Regions from separate parts of the Metabacillus sp. cB07 genome, predicted to be linked through region 1. Evidence: riboswitches for the same ligand, from Rfam matches in the RefSeq annotation. Region 1 holds a riboswitch; each other region holds the start of a gene.
The links. Region 1 has a riboswitch for cobalamin ahead of JOJ89_RS04100 (ribonucleoside-diphosphate reductase subunit alpha). Riboswitches for the same ligand answer to the same signal wherever they lie in the genome.

Region 1 (4,165 bases):
GAATTTTGCCTCAGGTGTGGCTGAAGTCAATATTTTTACTCATATCCGCCATATGGCACAAACGACGATTCCCGCTTATGCGATAACAGCAGCACTTTTCTGGTATATGGGGACAACTCTTTCTGCTGACGGAGCAACACTTGATAACATTAAGGAAATTATGACGGTCATGAAAGAGCACGTCACAATCAGTCCATGGACCTTGATCTCTCCTCTGATTGTGATTGGACTTGCCATCTCACGGGTTCCTGTTATTCCTGCTCTTGCAGCAGGCATTGCAACGGCCGGCATCACAGGTCTCCTCATTCAGGACGGGACAAATCTTTCCGGTTTCTTAGCCGTTCTGCAAAATGGAACAGCGTTTGATATTCAGCAGGAAACCGTCCAGCAAATGCTTAACCGCGGCGGGCTTCAGTCTATGATGTGGTCCATTTCGCTGATTATGATCGCCTTTGCTTTAGGCGGATTGATGGATAAAATGCAGCTGATCCAGACTTTATTAAACGGATTGATTGAGAGAATTAAAGTCAAAGGGCAGCTGATCCTTGCAACTATTTCTTCTTCAATCGGAGTTAATCTCGTAACTGGAGAGCAGTATTTGTCCATACTCATTCCCGGTCAGTCGTTTAAACCGGCCTATGAAAAACTGAACGTTGAAAAGAAATATTTATCAAGATCCCTTGAAGATGCCGGAACACTGATCAATCCCCTTATTCCCTGGGGAGTAAGCGGAGCCTTTTTTGCGCAGACACTCGGTGTGGACGTCATAGCGTACCTGCCATTTGCGTTCTTTCTCTACCTGTCTCCATTGTTTTCTGTCCTTTTTGGATTCCTGCCTGTCAGGAAACATACACTCTAGCAGAAAATCCCGCCTAAACCAGGCGGGATTTTTATTATTTCTCGACCACTTTCGTTTCTTTTGCGATCAGTTCATCAAACAGCTTTTGAAGCTTTCTTGTGACCGGGCCTGGAATTCCTTCTCCAATCTTTCCTTCATCAACCTTTATGACAGGAATCACTTCACTGGTCGTAGATGTGATAAATGCTTCATCAAGAGAGACAAGACCTTCAGTGCTCAATCTTTCTTCCAGAAACTCGATTCCGTTCTGTCTGCAAAGCTCTTCTACTTTCATTCTCGTAACACCATTCAGGATCAGGTTATTCGCAGGATGCGTAAACACACTTCCGTTTTTCACCCCATAGAAATTGGAGGAAGACCCCTCTGTAATCATGCCGCTTCTGTGCAGCAGAGCTTCATATGCCCCGCGGTCATGTGCCTCCTGTTTTGCAAGGACATTACCCAGCAGATTCAGGCTTTTAATATCGCATCTGAGCCAGCGCACGTCTTCAAGCAGGCTGAGAGAAATCCCTACCTCCTGCTCTTTTGCCGGTTTTGAGCATGGAATTGGATAGGCCGTTAATTCAGGACGCGTATCCTTGCCCGGAAACAGATGCTTTCTTGCGGCAGCTCCTCTTGTTACCTGCATATAAATACCGCCGTCTTCTGTCTTATTCAGGCGGAGAAGTTCTTCAAGCTGACCTGTCAGCTCCCCTATCGTATATGGAAGGTCGATTTTGATTTCTTCTGCGCTTCGAATGAACCGCTCCATATGCTCCTTCATCGCAAAAAATGCCCCATCATATACCCTGATGACCTCGTAAACCCCGTCACCGAACTGATGGCCCCTGTCTTCAAGATCAATCGCTACTTCATCACGCTTTTTATATTCGCCGTTAACAAGTATGTACATGATAAATCTCCTTTTTATAAGACTTAGTGTAACCTTCCCTTTAACCTATGGTATGATGAAACACGCTGAACTGTAAAATGGTTTTCTATTTTTCTTTCGACATTTTCATAGATTTCAGTTGAAATTATAACCCATGTCATTTATGATGAGAATATCAAATAACACAACATATTGATTTTACTACTAAAACTACATACCACATATTGAAATAATCAGCGAATCAAGGTGCCAACATGTTGGCTTAAAAGGGAATCCGGTGCAAATCCGGAACTGTCCCCGCAACTGTAAGTGTGACGAACTGGGAATACCACTGTACGAGAGAAATGTATGGGAAGGACTCAGCGCAGAATGATCACAAGTCAGGAGACCTGCCTTAGATTTGCAGAAGTTTCGAATTCTTCGGGGACTGAGGAGATGAAACGATGGCCAGTAACAGGGATGCGTGCACCCTCTTATTCTATCGTTTGATCCGCTCATGTTCTCATGGGCGGTTTTTTTGATTTTCGCAGCTTTTTTCCTGAAAGATCATTGACCGTTTAATATGCGGAAAATCTGAACTATAAATGAGGAGGATGTCTTATGGCAACCAAAATGACTACCGTCATCGTAAACGAACTGACAAACGAAAAAGCCCCGTTCTCACCGCAGCGGCTGACTGACTTTATTTCTGAAACCGGAAAAGATTTTAAAGAGCTTGACCTCCATACATACACCGAAAGAGCTGTTCAAAGCATGGAAGGCCGGACTGTCTGTTCTGCCTCTCAGGTAACCAACCTTCTTATTCTCGAAGGACTCTCAAATATCAGTGAGCTTCAGCCGGAATGGACCTTTTTCTGTGCCCGGATTTATCTTAAAAAGCTGTATAAAGAAGCGGCATATAACAGGGAATCAGGCGGCGGCACCTTTCTGTCGCTGATTAAAACCCTTACGGCAAAAGGCATCTACAGCAGGCACCTTCTTGACTCTTATTCCGAAGAAGAAATTGAGCAGCTTTCGGATGTCATTGATCACGACAAAGACAAGCTTTTTACATACATTGGGCTCCGGACACTCTCTGACCGGTATCTTGCGAGAGATTATGACAAGTCGGTTTATGAGCTTCCCCAGGAGCGGTACCTCGTCATCGCCATGACGCTGATGGCAAAGGAAGACACGGAACACCGACTTCAGCTTGTAAAAGAAGCCTACTGGGCACTCAGCAATTTGTATATGACCGTTGCAACACCAACATTGTCGAACGCAGGAAAGCCTGTCGGACAGCTGTCCAGCTGTTTTATTGATACAGTTGATGACAGTCTGCAGGGCATCTTCGACAGCAACACAGACATTGCCAATCTTTCAAAATCAGGCGGAGGCATCGGCGTTTATCTCGGGAAAATCCGCAGCCGCGGGAGTGATATTAAAGGCTTTAAAGGAGTATCGTCCGGTGTCATACCGTGGATGAAGCAGCTGAACAATACGGCGGTAAGCGTGGATCAGCTCGGGCAAAGAAAAGGCGCGATCGCCGTTTACCTCGACGTCTGGCACAAGGATATCTATTCCTTCCTTGATTCCAAGCTGAACAACGGGGATGAGCGTTTACGCACACATGACCTCTTCACCGGCGTCTGCCTGCCGGACCTTTTCATGGAACAGGCTGAAAACCGCGGAGAGTGGCATTTGTTCGACCCTCATGAAGTTCGGAAAGTCATGGGTTACTCCTTGGAAGATTATTATGATGAGCAAAAAGGCGCAGGGTCGTTCCGCGAAAAATATTGGGAATGCGCCAATCATCCGGAACTCTCAAAAACTACCGTTCCTGCAATTGACATTATGAAGGGCATTATGAAAAGCCAGCTTGAGTCAGGGACCCCCTTTATGTTTTACCGGGATGAAGTGAACCGGAAAAATCCCAATGCGCATAAAGGAATGGTTTACTGCAGCAATCTCTGTACAGAAATCACTCAGAACCAAAGCCCGACAACAATGGATGAACAGTATACAGAAGACGGCAAAATCATTACTGTTAAAACACCGGGAGATTTTGTTGTGTGCAACCTCTCTTCCATCAACCTTGCCCGCGCTGTGTCAGATGATGTGCTTGAGCGGCTGATCCACGTTCAGGTCAGAATGCTCGATAACGTCATCGATTTAAATGACATTCCCGTTCTTCAGGCTAAGCTCACAAACAAAAAGTACCGTGCAGTCGGCCTCGGAACCTTTGGATGGCACCACCTTCTTGCTCTTAAGCGTCTGCGCTGGGAAGACGAAGAAGCCGTTCAGTATGCAGATGAACTCTATGAAAAAATAGCCTTTTACACGATTCAGGCAAGCATGAGGCTTGCTGAAGAAAAAGGCGCCTATCCTGTCTTTGAAGGTTCAGGCTGGCATACCGGCGACTACTTTAAGAACAGAAACTATACATCTGACTCTAT
Region 2 (4,165 bases), 1.2 Mb from region 1:
TAAGAACTTAGGTTGAATCCTTTTACATTTAGAAAAATGAAAAGAGCTCCGTTTTCCTATAGTATAAAGACAGAATATTCTATTACTTTTAAAGGAGGGTCATACATGCCTGAACAGACACTGACCATCAATAAAACCCGATTAGAAGAAAGAATTCATAAACTCGCTGAAATAGGAAGAATTGGCGAAACCGGAGTTTCAAGGCTCGCATTGTCAAAAGAAGATAAACAGGCAATGGAAACAGTCAAAGGCTGGATGGAGGAAGCAGGCCTTGCCGCACGGATTGATCACTTTGGAAATCTGATTGGCAGGCTTGAGGGAAAAAGAGCTGAAGCACCTGTCCTTATGCTCGGGTCCCATATTGATTCGCAGCCTTATGGCGGAAGATTTGATGGAGTCATCGGTGTTCTAGGGGCAATCGAAGCAGTTCAGACGCTGCAGGAGAATTCAGTGAAACCGGATATGCCAATTGAAGTTGCTGCTTTTTGTGATGAAGAGGGAGCGCGATTTAATAAAGGATTATTTGGTGTAAGAGGGATTCTCGGCAAACTGGAAGAGGGAGAACTTGACCGGAAGGATAAAGATGGCATAACACGGCGGGATGCGCTGCTTTCGTTCGGATGTGATCCCGAGCGATTTAAGGAGTCAGAGTACTCTCCTGGAAGCATTTCAGCCTACCTTGAGCTGCACATTGAACAGGGACCGGTTCTGGAAGCGAAGGATGCACCAGTCGGGATTGTAACAGGCATTTCGGGACCGCTATGGCTGACAGTTGAGCTTGAAGGCTTTGCAGGCCACGCCGGTTCTGTGCCAATGCACATGAGACAGGATGCTTTAGTTGGAGCGGCAAAGGTCATAGTTGCCCTGAATGATCTCGCTTCAGAAGATCCATCTGCACCCACAGTGGGGACCGTCGGGAGCCTGAAGGTTTTTCCTGATTCACGGAACATCATACCTGAAAAAGTGATGTTTACGGTAGATCTCAGGGATATTCAAATGGAAAGAAGAAATATCATAGAAAATCAGTTGAGAAAACGGCTGCATTTGATCTGCGAGGATCACGGACTGACATATACGGTTTCTGAAGACACAAACAGTGAACCGCGCTATTGCTCGGAGGACATTATGAATACTATGAGGGCAGCGAGCAAGGAGATTGGTCTGGATGCGCCTGAACTGATGAGCGGACCTTTTCATGATGCACTCGCGATGTCTTATGAATGTGATTACGGGATGATTTTTGTCCGCTGCAAAGACGGCATCAGCCATAATCCAAAGGAGTTTTCAACGATGGGAGATATATCGCTTGGAACAGAGCTGCTGTACAGGACAGCCTTAAAATTGGCAGTGAAATAGACAAAGCTGTCTATTTTTCTTTTTGACTAAACATTCTGAACCCATCATAATCAAGGCTATACTCTTGATGGGATGGTGGACGTGAATGAAAAAGAAAACAGCTGTATCCTGGAGCGGAGGGAAAGACGGATGCATGGCCCTTCATAAACTTGCAGCCGAGGGGCATGAAATCGCATGCCTTATAACGACGGTTCCGGCTGAAACAGGAAGAACATTCGGGCACGGAGAGAAAATAGATGCGATCAAACAGCAAAGTCTTGCGCTTGAAATACCGGTGCATTTTATATCATGCACCTATGATAGCTATACGGATCACTTTATCGGTGCGCTGAAAGAGTTGAAGGAACAATACGGCCTGACAAGTATTGCTTTCGGCGACCTTTACTTGGAGGAGCACCGGGAGTGGGGCGAAAAAGCCTCTGAAGCAGCGGGCCTTGAACCGCTTTACCCTTTATGGATGGAAAAAGAGAACGCCATATATGCCCTTCAGCAATTTGCGGAAAGCGGATATAAAGCCGCTGTAATCAGAGTTAGAGATGACAAGCTTGATCCATCCTGGCTCGGAATGGAGGTTAATCAGCGATTTATTGACCGCGCCTTAGAAACAGAGATATGCCCTATGGGCGAGGCAGGTGAATACCATACATTCGTCTATGACGGGCCGCTGTTCAAAAAGGAAATCCAGATTGCATTCGGTAACGTTCTTCAACTGGAAACGACAAAAAGACTGGAGATTGAGAAAGCCGAATTAAGAGAAAAAACAACAACATGAAAAAAATCTTGATGACTTTTCCAGTTTTATAGATTACAATGAACAAAAAATATGATTCTTTTAAAGTGCCTGAATACTCAGGATAATAGGGAAGCCGGTGGAAATCCGGCGCAGCCCCCGCTACTGTAAGCGCAGATTGAACTGAATCGCCACTGACTCTAATGTCGGGAAGGCTCAAGTAACAAGATGAAGCGCAAAGCCAGGAGACCTGCTTTAATTGATTTTTGCTTGTTTTTCGGTGGGAAGAACGAGTCAGGACCCCTGTATGCGTTAGTTCACTATGCTTATTTAGGCCTTGACTGTCTTCAGTCAGGGCCTTTTTATATTGGCAAAAAAGATGGGAGATGGATGTATGGCGATAAAAAATGAAAAAGGAAGAGTGCTGGTCTATACAGGCAATGGAAAAGGAAAAACGACAGCAGCAATTGGTCTTGCCGTGCGGGCTGCCGGAAGACAAATGAACGTGTCCATCCTGCAATTTATTAAATCACCTGAGCGGACTTACGGCGAGAGAACGATACTGAATGCTCTGCCCGGAGTCAGTATTCAGCAGCTCGGGGCCGGGTTTACCTGGACTAAAACACCCGAGATTCACCGGGAAGCTTTAAAACTGGCTTGGATAAAAGCAAAAGAATCCATTCTGAGCGGGGACTCTGATGTTGTCATTCTTGACGAAATCAATAATGCCCTTGCCATTCAGACTTTTCCTGTGGACGATGTTCTGCCTCTTGAAGACGTCATTTGGACCATTCAAAACCGTCCCCCTCATGTCCACCTTGTCCTGACAGGCAGAAACGCCAAAAAGGAAATCAGGGAAATAGCTGATCTCGTCTCTGTGATCGACGTTGAAAAGCATTATTACGATGAAGGTGTCGACGCCATTTATGGAATTGAATATTAATGAAAATGGGGAAAAAAAGGCGCTTCGACTCATGATTCAGGGGACTCATTCGGATGCAGGCAAAAGCATTCTGACAACCGCACTGTGCAGGATTTTAAGTCAGGACGGGTATAAAACGGCTCCCTTTAAATCACAGAACATGGCATTAAATTCATACATAACAAAAGACGGCAAAGAGATCGGAAGAGCACAGGGTATTCAGGCAGAAGCAGCAGGAATAGAAGCTGACACTGACATGAATCCGATCTTAATTAAACCCTCAGGTGAAATGGAATCCCAGGTGGTTTTTCACGGCAGACCCTTTGCAGTCATGAACGCCGGAGCATACAGGCAGGATTTTTTCAACCTTGGTCTTAATGCGATAAAAAATTCTTTGCACAACCTGATAAGCAAGTATGACGCGGTCGTGATTGAAGGGGCGGGGTCTCCTGCTGAAGTCAATTTAAATGACCGTGAGCTTGTCAACATGCGCGTTGCAGAGATTGCGGATGCCCCTGTTTTACTAGTTGGAGACATCGATAGAGGAGGGGTATTTGCAAGTCTTGTCGGAACGCTCCAGCTTGTTGCGGAAAAAGACCGCAAACGGGTTGCCGGAGTTGTTATTAATAAATTCAGGGGAGATCTTGACCTGCTTAAACCGGGGCTCCAATGGTTTGAGGAGTACACAGGAATACCCGTTGTTGGTGTTCTCCCGTTTATACCGGACCTTGAAATTGATGGCGAAGACTCTCTCGTCCTCAATCAGTACTCCCAAGGCACAAATCTTGAGGGAGATTTGGATGTTGCAGTTCTTGCCTACCCAAGACTGTCTAATTTTACAGATATCGATCCTCTTAGACTGGAGCCTGATGTGAATATCCGCTTTGTCAGAAAAGCCTCTGCATTTGGCCGGCCTGATCTTATTGTCCTGCCAGGCAGTAAAAACACAGCTGAAGACCTTCATTTTTTAAAAGAGACCGGACTTTTTGACAAAGTGCTGTCTGCTTATAAAAATGGAACCCATATCATCGGGATATGCGGCGGGTATCAAATGATGGGAGAAAAACTGTCTGATCCAGTAGGCGTCGAATCCGGCATTATAGAACAGGACGGGCTTGCCATTTTCCCTGTGTCAACTGTCCTGTATGCGGATAAGA
Region 3 (4,165 bases), 1.8 Mb from region 1:
CGACTTGAGAACGGTTGATACACATGTTAAGCGTCTTAGAGAAAAGCTCAGCAAAGTTTCACCCGATGCTGCTTCTATGATTGTGACGGTCTGGGGTGTCGGCTACAAGTTTGAGGCAGGCAGTGAATGATGTTTTGGAAAAGCGTAGTCGGTAAACTCTGGTTTACCATCCTGCTTCTTGTATCATTCGTCTTATTTGTTCTGACCGTTCTGCTGCTTCAATTTATTGAAAGTTTTCATGTTGATGAAGCCGAAAACGAACTGACTCAGCTGGCCAACAAAGTGTCTGTTATTTTGGAAAACCATGAAGACCAGGAGCTTGCAAGGTCCATCACCTGGGAGCTTGCGGATGAACTGACAAGCATTGTGATAGCCGAAAACGAAAATGAATACTGGTTTTCACCAAAGAAGTATGAAAACACGCCAACCTTCAGCATGGAGGACATCCGCGCTGACAGAGAGCTGTCAAAGGTGTTTCAGGATCAGAAAAATGTAAGCAAGCTCACCCGGCTGCCTGAAGAACAGCAAAAAAACTCCGGAAACAAGGAGGAAGTGCTTGTAGTCGGTGTTCCCTATAAAACAAGCGACGGCAAGGACGGAGCCGTTTTTATGTCACAGTCCCTGCAGGCCGTCCAAAAGACGACCGAGCACACGACAAAATACATTCTTCTTGCAGCAGGTATAGCCATCATTCTGACAACGGTTTTTGCCTTTTTCCTGTCTACTAGAATTACCTATCCATTGAGAAAAATGAGAGAGGCGACACAAGAGCTGACACGCGGCAATTTTGATACAAAAGTTCCTATTTTGAGCCACGATGAAATCGGGGAGCTTGCCATTGCGTTCAATCAGATGGGCAGACAGCTGAAGTTTAACATCAACGCTCTCAATCAGGAGAAAGAGCACTTAACGAGCATTTTAAGCAGTATGGCAGACGGGGTTATCACGCTTAATATTGATGGAACAATTCTCGTAACCAATCCTCCTGCAGAACGCTTCCTGCAGTCATGGTACTATGAACAGAAAATGCAGATTAATGAAGGGGAAGAAATTCCGCCGGAAGCAAAGGAATTGTTCCAGCGGGTTGTCAACACAGAAAGAGAGCATATCGTTGAAGTAACCCTTCAGGGAAGAAGCTGGGTGCTTGTCATGAGCCCGCTTTACAATCAGTCGTACGTCCGGGGGGCTGTTGCCGTGCTTCGGGACATGACAGAAGAGCGCAGGCTTGATAAATTGCGCAAAGACTTTATCGCAAACGTCAGCCATGAACTGAGAACGCCGATTGCCATGCTCCAGGGGTATTCTGAAGCAATCGTGGATGATATTGCAAGCTCGGATGAAGAGAAAAAGGAGATTGCACAGGTTATTTACGATGAATCGCTCAGAATGGGAAGGCTTGTCAATGACCTGCTCGATCTTGCCCGGATGGAAGCGGGTCATATTACCCTTAATCTCGAGAGCATTTCCATTCATGAATTTATTGAAAAAATAAACCGGAAGTTCCAGGGACTTGCAAGAGAAAAAGACATTACGCTCACCTCCAGCATTACACTTGACGAACCTGAATTTGTTCTCGATCCTGATAAAATTGAACAGGTTCTGACGAATCTCGTGGATAACGCTATCAGGCATACACTTGAGGGCGGTACAGTCGAAATGGCTGTGCAGTCTGCTGCCGGCGGTATTAAAGTTGATGTGAAGGATACGGGCACAGGAATTGTCGAAGAAGACCTTCCGTTTGTTTTTGAGCGTTTTTACAAAGCAGATAAGGCGAGGACGAGAGGCCGCTCCGGAACTGGCCTTGGTCTTGCGATTGCCAAGAACATTGTCGATGCTCATTCAGGATCGATTAATGTGCACAGCAAAGTAAATGAAGGAACAACATTCAGTTTCTTTCTGCCTCGAAAAACCGTTTATCCTGAAAGAATCTGACGAATATTCTTGTTTCATACGAAACACCTGTTGATGCCGCATGTCGTTTTAGGTACAATAAAAGCTGGATATAAAAGTGAATACGAAAAGAAACTGGTGCAAACTTTGCTTAATAGGGAATCAGGTGAGATGCCTGGACTGTCCCCGCAACTGTAAGTGCAGACAATACCTGCTTTTAGACCACTGTCAGAATTCAGACGGGAAGGTGCAGGCTTGAGGATGAAGCACGAGTCAGTAGACCTGCCGGGATCTTTCGAACGTTACTATTCTTCGGGGATTTGAGCATAGAAACGGCACAGGTATGGCATGAGTGCCTGCAGTTTCTTCTATGCCGTTTTTAAAAGCCCATCTTCTATAAGATGGGCTTTTTGCTTTTCCAATACATACACAACAACAAGAGGAGAGATGGACCATGAACAAATTTTACAGTTTTCTCGCAATCATTCTTCTGACACTGATGAGTGCCTGCGGAAATGCGGCAGAGCAGCCTAAAACGGAAGAAACAAAACCTGCTGCTGAGAGCAAAGAGCAGGCTGAAGAGCTGAAAGCATCTGTCACGCTGACAAAAAATGAAATGGCAGAAAAAGTAGACGCTAAAGAAATCGCTTTTGAAGAAGGAAAAAACTTGATGGATGCCATGAAGGAGAACTTTGAAATTGAAGAGTCCGGAGGTTTTATCAACGGAATTGAAGGCATCCAGGCGAGCGAAGCGGACAAAACATACTGGCATTTAATCGTTAACGGGGAAGATGCCATGACAGGAGCAAATGACATTAAGCTGAAAGACGGCGATAAAATTGAATTTGATCTGCGGAATTATGAGTAAGCGAGAGAAACAATGACAACAAGAAGAATCAGTCTTCTGTCTCTGCTTATAGCCTTGTCCGTTGTCGGCAGACTTTCCTTTCAATTTGTTCCGAACATACAGCCGATGACAGCCATCATTCTCATCACGGCGATTCTGCTCGGACCGGTTAATGGAATGATTGTCGCAGTGCTAGGCTGTTTCCTGAGCAACCTGCTGCTTGGCATGGGAACGTGGACAATCTGGCAGATGCTTGCATGGGGGATTCTGGCTCTAGTATTCGGCCTGCTTGGAAAAGCTGTCAAAAGAAACAGGCTGCTCATTTTTACCCCGACAGCTGTTCTTGCGGGATATCTATTTGGATTCATCGTTTCTCTGAATATGTTTGTCCTGACAGATAACGGACTCGCCTACTATCTTGCAGGAATCCCGTTTGATACGATGCATGCAGCAGGAAACGGCATTTTCTTTCTTGTGCTGTACCCGGTTATGCAAAAAACGTTTCAGTATTATCTGTGTAAAAACGATTATGGCGTTACACTTCAATAAAATAATGGCAGAATAAGAGAGAGACTTTCTTTTTAGCTTAGGCAAGACAGTCTGAGAACAAAGGACAGGAGCTGCTGAATATGAATTTGTATACTAGAACCGGCGATAAAGGGAAAACAAGCATTATCGGGGGCCGGGTCGATAAGGATGACCTGAGGGTAGAAGCCTACGGAACAATCGATGAGGTAAACTCTTTTACCGGTCTTGCCATGACATGGATGAACGATGAAAGCCTGAAAGACATGAAGCAGGAATTTGAAAAAATCCAGCATGAACTTTTTGACTGCGGAAGCGATCTTGCTGTCATCCACGGCAAGCAAAAGCATCCCTATAAAACAACACCTGACATGATTGAGTTTCTTGAAACGCGAATTGATGCGTACACAGCAGAAGCCCCTCCGCTCGAGCGATTCATTCTTCCTGGAGGGACAGAGGCGGCTGCTGCCATCCATGTGGCAAGGACCGTGGCAAGAAGAGCGGAGCGATGTATTGTTTCGCTCAAAAAAGAAACGGAAATCAATGAGCATGTTTTAACGTATATGAACAGACTTTCCGATTATTTCTTTGCGGCTGCGAGAGCGGCAAATGCCAGACTCGGTTCAAAAGATGTGGAGTATGAAAGAAGTGCCATCGTATTTACGAAAAAGAAAGAGTCATAATTTCTTTGAAAAGGAAGGCGGAAACTGCCTTCCTTTTTCTATGCAATCCCGATATAGTAAAAGATGTGTAACTTTTTATTCTTCATTCCGACTAATGTATTGATTGGAGGTTCGTTCATGGAAGAGGCCTTTCAAAGGATTTATGAAAAATATCACAGCGATCTTTTCCAGTTCTTGTTTTATATGGTGAAGAATCGTGAACAGGCCGAGGACCTCGTTC
Region 4 (4,165 bases), 1.4 Mb from region 1:
TTTCCATTTGGGCGAGCGGTGTCAGAACGTTCATGCAGTTTTTCAGCTCGCTGTGTATGGAAATCGGATTTTGATGTTCAGCCTCTGGTCTTGCAAAGGTTAAGTAATCTTTAATGATATTCGTAGCACGGTCCAATTCGTCTAATGAGATTTTTATATATTCGTCCCGTTTCTCCCTGCTTATTTCATCATCTCTGAGCAGCTGAAGAAAACCTTTTGTTGTTGTCAGGGGATTGCGCACTTCATGTGAAATACTTGCTGCAAGATGGCTGACAACTTCAAGCTTTTCCGCTTTTATAACCCTTTTCAGCAAATAAAAATTTTGAATGATTGTTTCAAACAAAATCGTGCCGATGACCGCTGCAAAAATGTGAAAGATAATCAGCTCCAAATAATGCGATGGATGAAAAGCCGTTTTATACATCATTTCAATCTGGATAATCGATAACAGCAGAGAACCCAGAACAAATGCAGTCACAAGAGAGAGCTTCATTCTCAGCCTGCTTTTCAAATAATACGAAGACAGCATCGGGACAAACAAAACGAGTATTCCTGCCATGACAATTGTCGGATAAATGCCGCTGCCGCCAATAAGCACCCTTGTTCCGACTGTGACGATAAATAAAAAGATTCCAAGCGGATATCCTCCGTACAAAAGCCCCATAACATATGGAATCCGTCTGAAATCAAAGAAAAACTCTCTATCAATCATAAAGGGATACAGCATGCTGAAGACAATGGCAAGCGCAGGAAGAAGGGCAAACAGCCATTTGTTCATTTTTTTGTTCGTTTCTTTTCTCATATACAATAACTGGATGATGAGAAGCGGTGACAAAACGAGCATTAAATTCAACAGTACATCCTTCATTTCCATGGGCACACACCTAATTCTCCAAATAGTGAAATTTCTTCTCTATTAAAATATATATCAAATGGACGGAGAATGTTAGAATATTCTATAGACTGGCCAAAATTTTTCCCGGGAGATGCAAAATGGCGATAAAATTGCTTAAACAAGACCAATATCCTCAGGCAGTCGCTTTTTTAGATAAAAACCATGATGTAAACGCTTTGATTGCAGAAGATCTGAAAGATGAACAGGTCAGGGTTTTCGGTCAGTATCAAAATGCTGAATTAACGGCTTTGCTTATCATTTATCCTGATAAAATGTACTGCTGCAGTTCTGTTATGCCTGCCGATGTAGAGGCTTTTATTCCTGTCATTCAGGAAACAGGCATCAGGAGAATTTTCGGGAAACAGGAGCTTATTGAGTCAATTAAAAGGATTGTGAAAACCGAGATTGAAAGTGACTCAGTTATGATGAAATACGACAATAGAGCAGCCGGAAGAGGATCCGGAGAAGTCTGCAAGATCACAAGTCTTGAGGAATGCCGCAGGCTTTACCGCTTATTTATGCAGGTAGAAGAGTATAAACTGGCTGGTCCAAATGAAGAAATTTTTGCGGGTGAACAGTATGAAAGCATCCGCTCTGGAAAACTCAGTGTCTATTACTTTGAGGAAAACGGCACGATGGCAGCAACTGCAGGAATTTATACAGACCACGAAAAGACTGCTGTTATTGCCGGCGTTGCAACTCCTCCCAAATACAGAAGAAAAGGATATGCCTCAAAAGTCATTGAGAGAATATGCAGGGATTATGGAGATGAAAGAGAACTCTATTTATTCTACAACAATCCAGATGCAGGAGAACTGTATAAAAAGCTTGGATTTTATGAGGCTGCCAAATGGAAAGTAATCGGAATTTCTTTCTGAATAATAAGAAATGTCTTGCAAGATTGAAAAACATCAGCTATTGTTAAAAACAATCACAAAAATATTCATAATATGTTGACAAGCGATGGGTGCTGACGCTATACGCGGAAGCTTAAAAGGGAAGCCGGTGAAAATCCGGTGCGGTCGCGCCACTGTAATGGGGAGCATTCTGCACGAAGCCACTGTTTCTAATGGAATGGGAAGGCAGCAGCATGCAGTGAACCAGAGCCAGGAGACCTGCCTGTCGTATGCACTTTAAGCCTACGCGAAATAGGGAGGGTGATGCGGTATGTTGAAACCTTTGTTGTGTCTCAACTCTAGTTAGCTGTGTCCAGTAAACTCTCCTTTAAAAAAGGAGAGTTTTTTTACGTTTAGAGCTGAGAAACTATGAAAACGGGGGAACCGCAATGAAAATGAGAAATTCAAACCTTGGCTATCCGAGAATTGGAGAAAAAAGAGAATGGAAAAAGCTTCTTGAGGCGTTTTGGAGAGGAGATTTGACGGAGCGGGAGTTTCATTTGGATATGAAGAAAATCAGGCTCTCTCATTTGGTCAAACAGCGCGAGGCGGGGATTGACCTTGTGCCGGTCGGCGACTTCAGCTGTTACGATCATGTACTTGATACGGCCGTTATGTTCGGACTGATTCCGGAAAGATTCAGGGATCAGGACCCGTTATCACTCCAAACGTATTTTTCGATTGTCAGGGGCAGCAAAGACAAAGTCGCATCAGAAATGACAAAATGGTTTAACACAAACTACCATTATATCGTTCCTGAGCTTGACGGGGCAGAACCCCGCCTTATCCATAACCGGTTGCTTGAGCTATTTAAAGAAGCAAAGGATGAGGCCGGGATTACGGGGAAACCGGTACTTGTCGGCCCGCTGACTCTAACAGCCCTTTCAAAAGGAGAAAAGAACGAAGAAATTCTCGAAAAACTCGTCCCTTTATATGTTCAGGTTTTCAAGGAGCTTGAAGAAGAAGGTGCAGAGTGGATACAAATAGACGAGCCAATATTCGTTACATCTGCAGCGGATGCGGCCTTTATGAAAAAAACGAAAAAAATCTATGAAACAATCAAAAAAGGGTTAGGCAGCACAAAACTTCTTCTGCAAACTTACTTTGAATGTCCAGAGCAATATGAAGAGCTCATTCAGCTGCCTGTTGACGGCATAGGCCTTGATTTTGTTCATGACAGCGGCAAAACACTGGAGCATTTGAATGTATTCGGTTTTCCAAAGGACAAGGTGCTTGCGGCAGGCGTCATCGACGGCCGCAATATATGGAAGGCAGAGCTTCAGAAAACAGCCAAATTGGTAAACCGAATTCTGGAGAAGGTCGGAAGAGACCGGCTGATTCTTCAGCCTTCATGCAGCCTGATTCATGTGCCTGTCACAGCAGAGAGTGAAGGGGATTTACACCCCCTTGTTAAAAACGCGCTGGCATTTGCGGATGAAAAGCTGCAGGAAATCACCCTGCTGACAAAGTTTATGAATTTCGAAGAAGAGACTTTTTCAGCTTATGATCGTGGAATATCAGAACTTGCGGCTTCCGACTTGAGGAACAGGCATTTTGTACACGCTTCTTTTGATGAGTACAGCACTGACAGAGTTAGCGCAGTTCAAAGAAAAGAGGCTCAGCAAAGAAAATTCAGCCTTCCGGTGCTTCCGACTACAACAATCGGAAGTTTTCCGCAAACGAAAGAAGTGCGTGCTGCAAGGCTGAAGTACAAAAAAGGAACTCTCTCGGATTCGGACTATTCTCAGTTTATTGAAGGAGAAATAAAAAAGTGGATTGATATCCAGGAAAACCTGGGGCTTGATGTCCTTGTTCACGGTGAGTTCGAACGGACAGACATGGTCGAATATTTCGGAGAAAAACTTGAAGGAATGGCCATCACTTCAAATGGGTGGGTGCAGTCATATGGTTCACGCTGCGTAAGGCCGCCCGTTATCTACGGGGATGTGTTTTTTGAGGAGCCGATGACATTAAAAGAAACCCTGTTCGCCCAAAGGCTGACTGACAAGCCGGTAAAAGGCATGATGACCGGGCCGGTTACGATAGTAAATTGGTCATTTGTCAGATCCGACGTCCCCAGAGCAGCCGTGTTAAATCAGCTATCTCTCGCAATTAGAGCTGAAGTTGAGGCGTTAGAGAACGCAGGCATAGGCATGATTCAAGTAGATGAACCTGCGCTTAGAGAAGGCCTTCCGCTTAAAGAAAATATGAGGGAACAATACTTGGACGAGGCCGTCACTGCTTTTAAACGGTCAACAGCTTCTGTGAAACCTGAGACGCAAATTCATACACATATGTGCTATTCAAGCTTTGAAGACATGATTGAAGCAATTGATGCGCTTGATGCAGATGTCATCTCCATTGAAACTTCAAG

Region 2: another riboswitch for cobalamin. It lies ahead of JOJ89_RS10230 (cob(I)yrinic acid a,c-diamide adenosyltransferase); the one in region 1 lies ahead of JOJ89_RS04100 (ribonucleoside-diphosphate reductase subunit alpha).
Region 3: another riboswitch for cobalamin. It lies ahead of JOJ89_RS13070 (DUF4430 domain-containing protein); the one in region 1 lies ahead of JOJ89_RS04100 (ribonucleoside-diphosphate reductase subunit alpha).
Region 4: another riboswitch for cobalamin. It lies ahead of metE (5-methyltetrahydropteroyltriglutamate--homocysteine S-methyltransferase); the one in region 1 lies ahead of JOJ89_RS04100 (ribonucleoside-diphosphate reductase subunit alpha).

What each region holds. Positions count from the first base shown of each region.
Region 1 is NZ_CP069296.1:800,128-804,292, reverse strand. It holds gene nhaC (Na+/H+ antiporter NhaC) at 1-859, shown strand, start outside; gene dat (D-amino-acid transaminase) at 894-1,751, opposite strand; cobalamin riboswitch at 1,959-2,141, shown strand; gene JOJ89_RS04100 (ribonucleoside-diphosphate reductase subunit alpha) at 2,331-4,165, shown strand, end outside.
Region 2 is NZ_CP069296.1:2,036,776-2,040,940, reverse strand. It holds gene JOJ89_RS10240 (M20 family metallo-hydrolase) at 106-1,356, shown strand; gene JOJ89_RS10235 (Dph6-related ATP pyrophosphatase) at 1,442-2,128, shown strand; cobalamin riboswitch at 2,175-2,358, shown strand; gene JOJ89_RS10230 (cob(I)yrinic acid a,c-diamide adenosyltransferase) at 2,481-3,029, shown strand; gene JOJ89_RS10225 (cobyric acid synthase) at 3,013-4,165, shown strand, end outside.
Region 3 is NZ_CP069296.1:2,571,377-2,575,541, reverse strand. It holds gene JOJ89_RS13080 (response regulator transcription factor) at 1-130, shown strand, start outside; gene JOJ89_RS13075 (ATP-binding protein) at 127-1,932, shown strand; cobalamin riboswitch at 2,010-2,194, shown strand; gene JOJ89_RS13070 (DUF4430 domain-containing protein) at 2,345-2,758, shown strand; gene JOJ89_RS13065 (ECF transporter S component) at 2,771-3,286, shown strand; gene JOJ89_RS13060 (cob(I)yrinic acid a,c-diamide adenosyltransferase) at 3,367-3,945, shown strand; gene sigX (RNA polymerase sigma factor SigX) at 4,063-4,165, shown strand, end outside.
Region 4 is NZ_CP069296.1:2,159,827-2,163,991, reverse strand. It holds gene JOJ89_RS10840 (sensor histidine kinase) at 1-874, opposite strand, end outside; gene JOJ89_RS10835 (GNAT family N-acetyltransferase) at 994-1,773, shown strand; cobalamin riboswitch at 1,844-2,032, shown strand; gene metE (5-methyltetrahydropteroyltriglutamate--homocysteine S-methyltransferase) at 2,181-4,165, shown strand, end outside.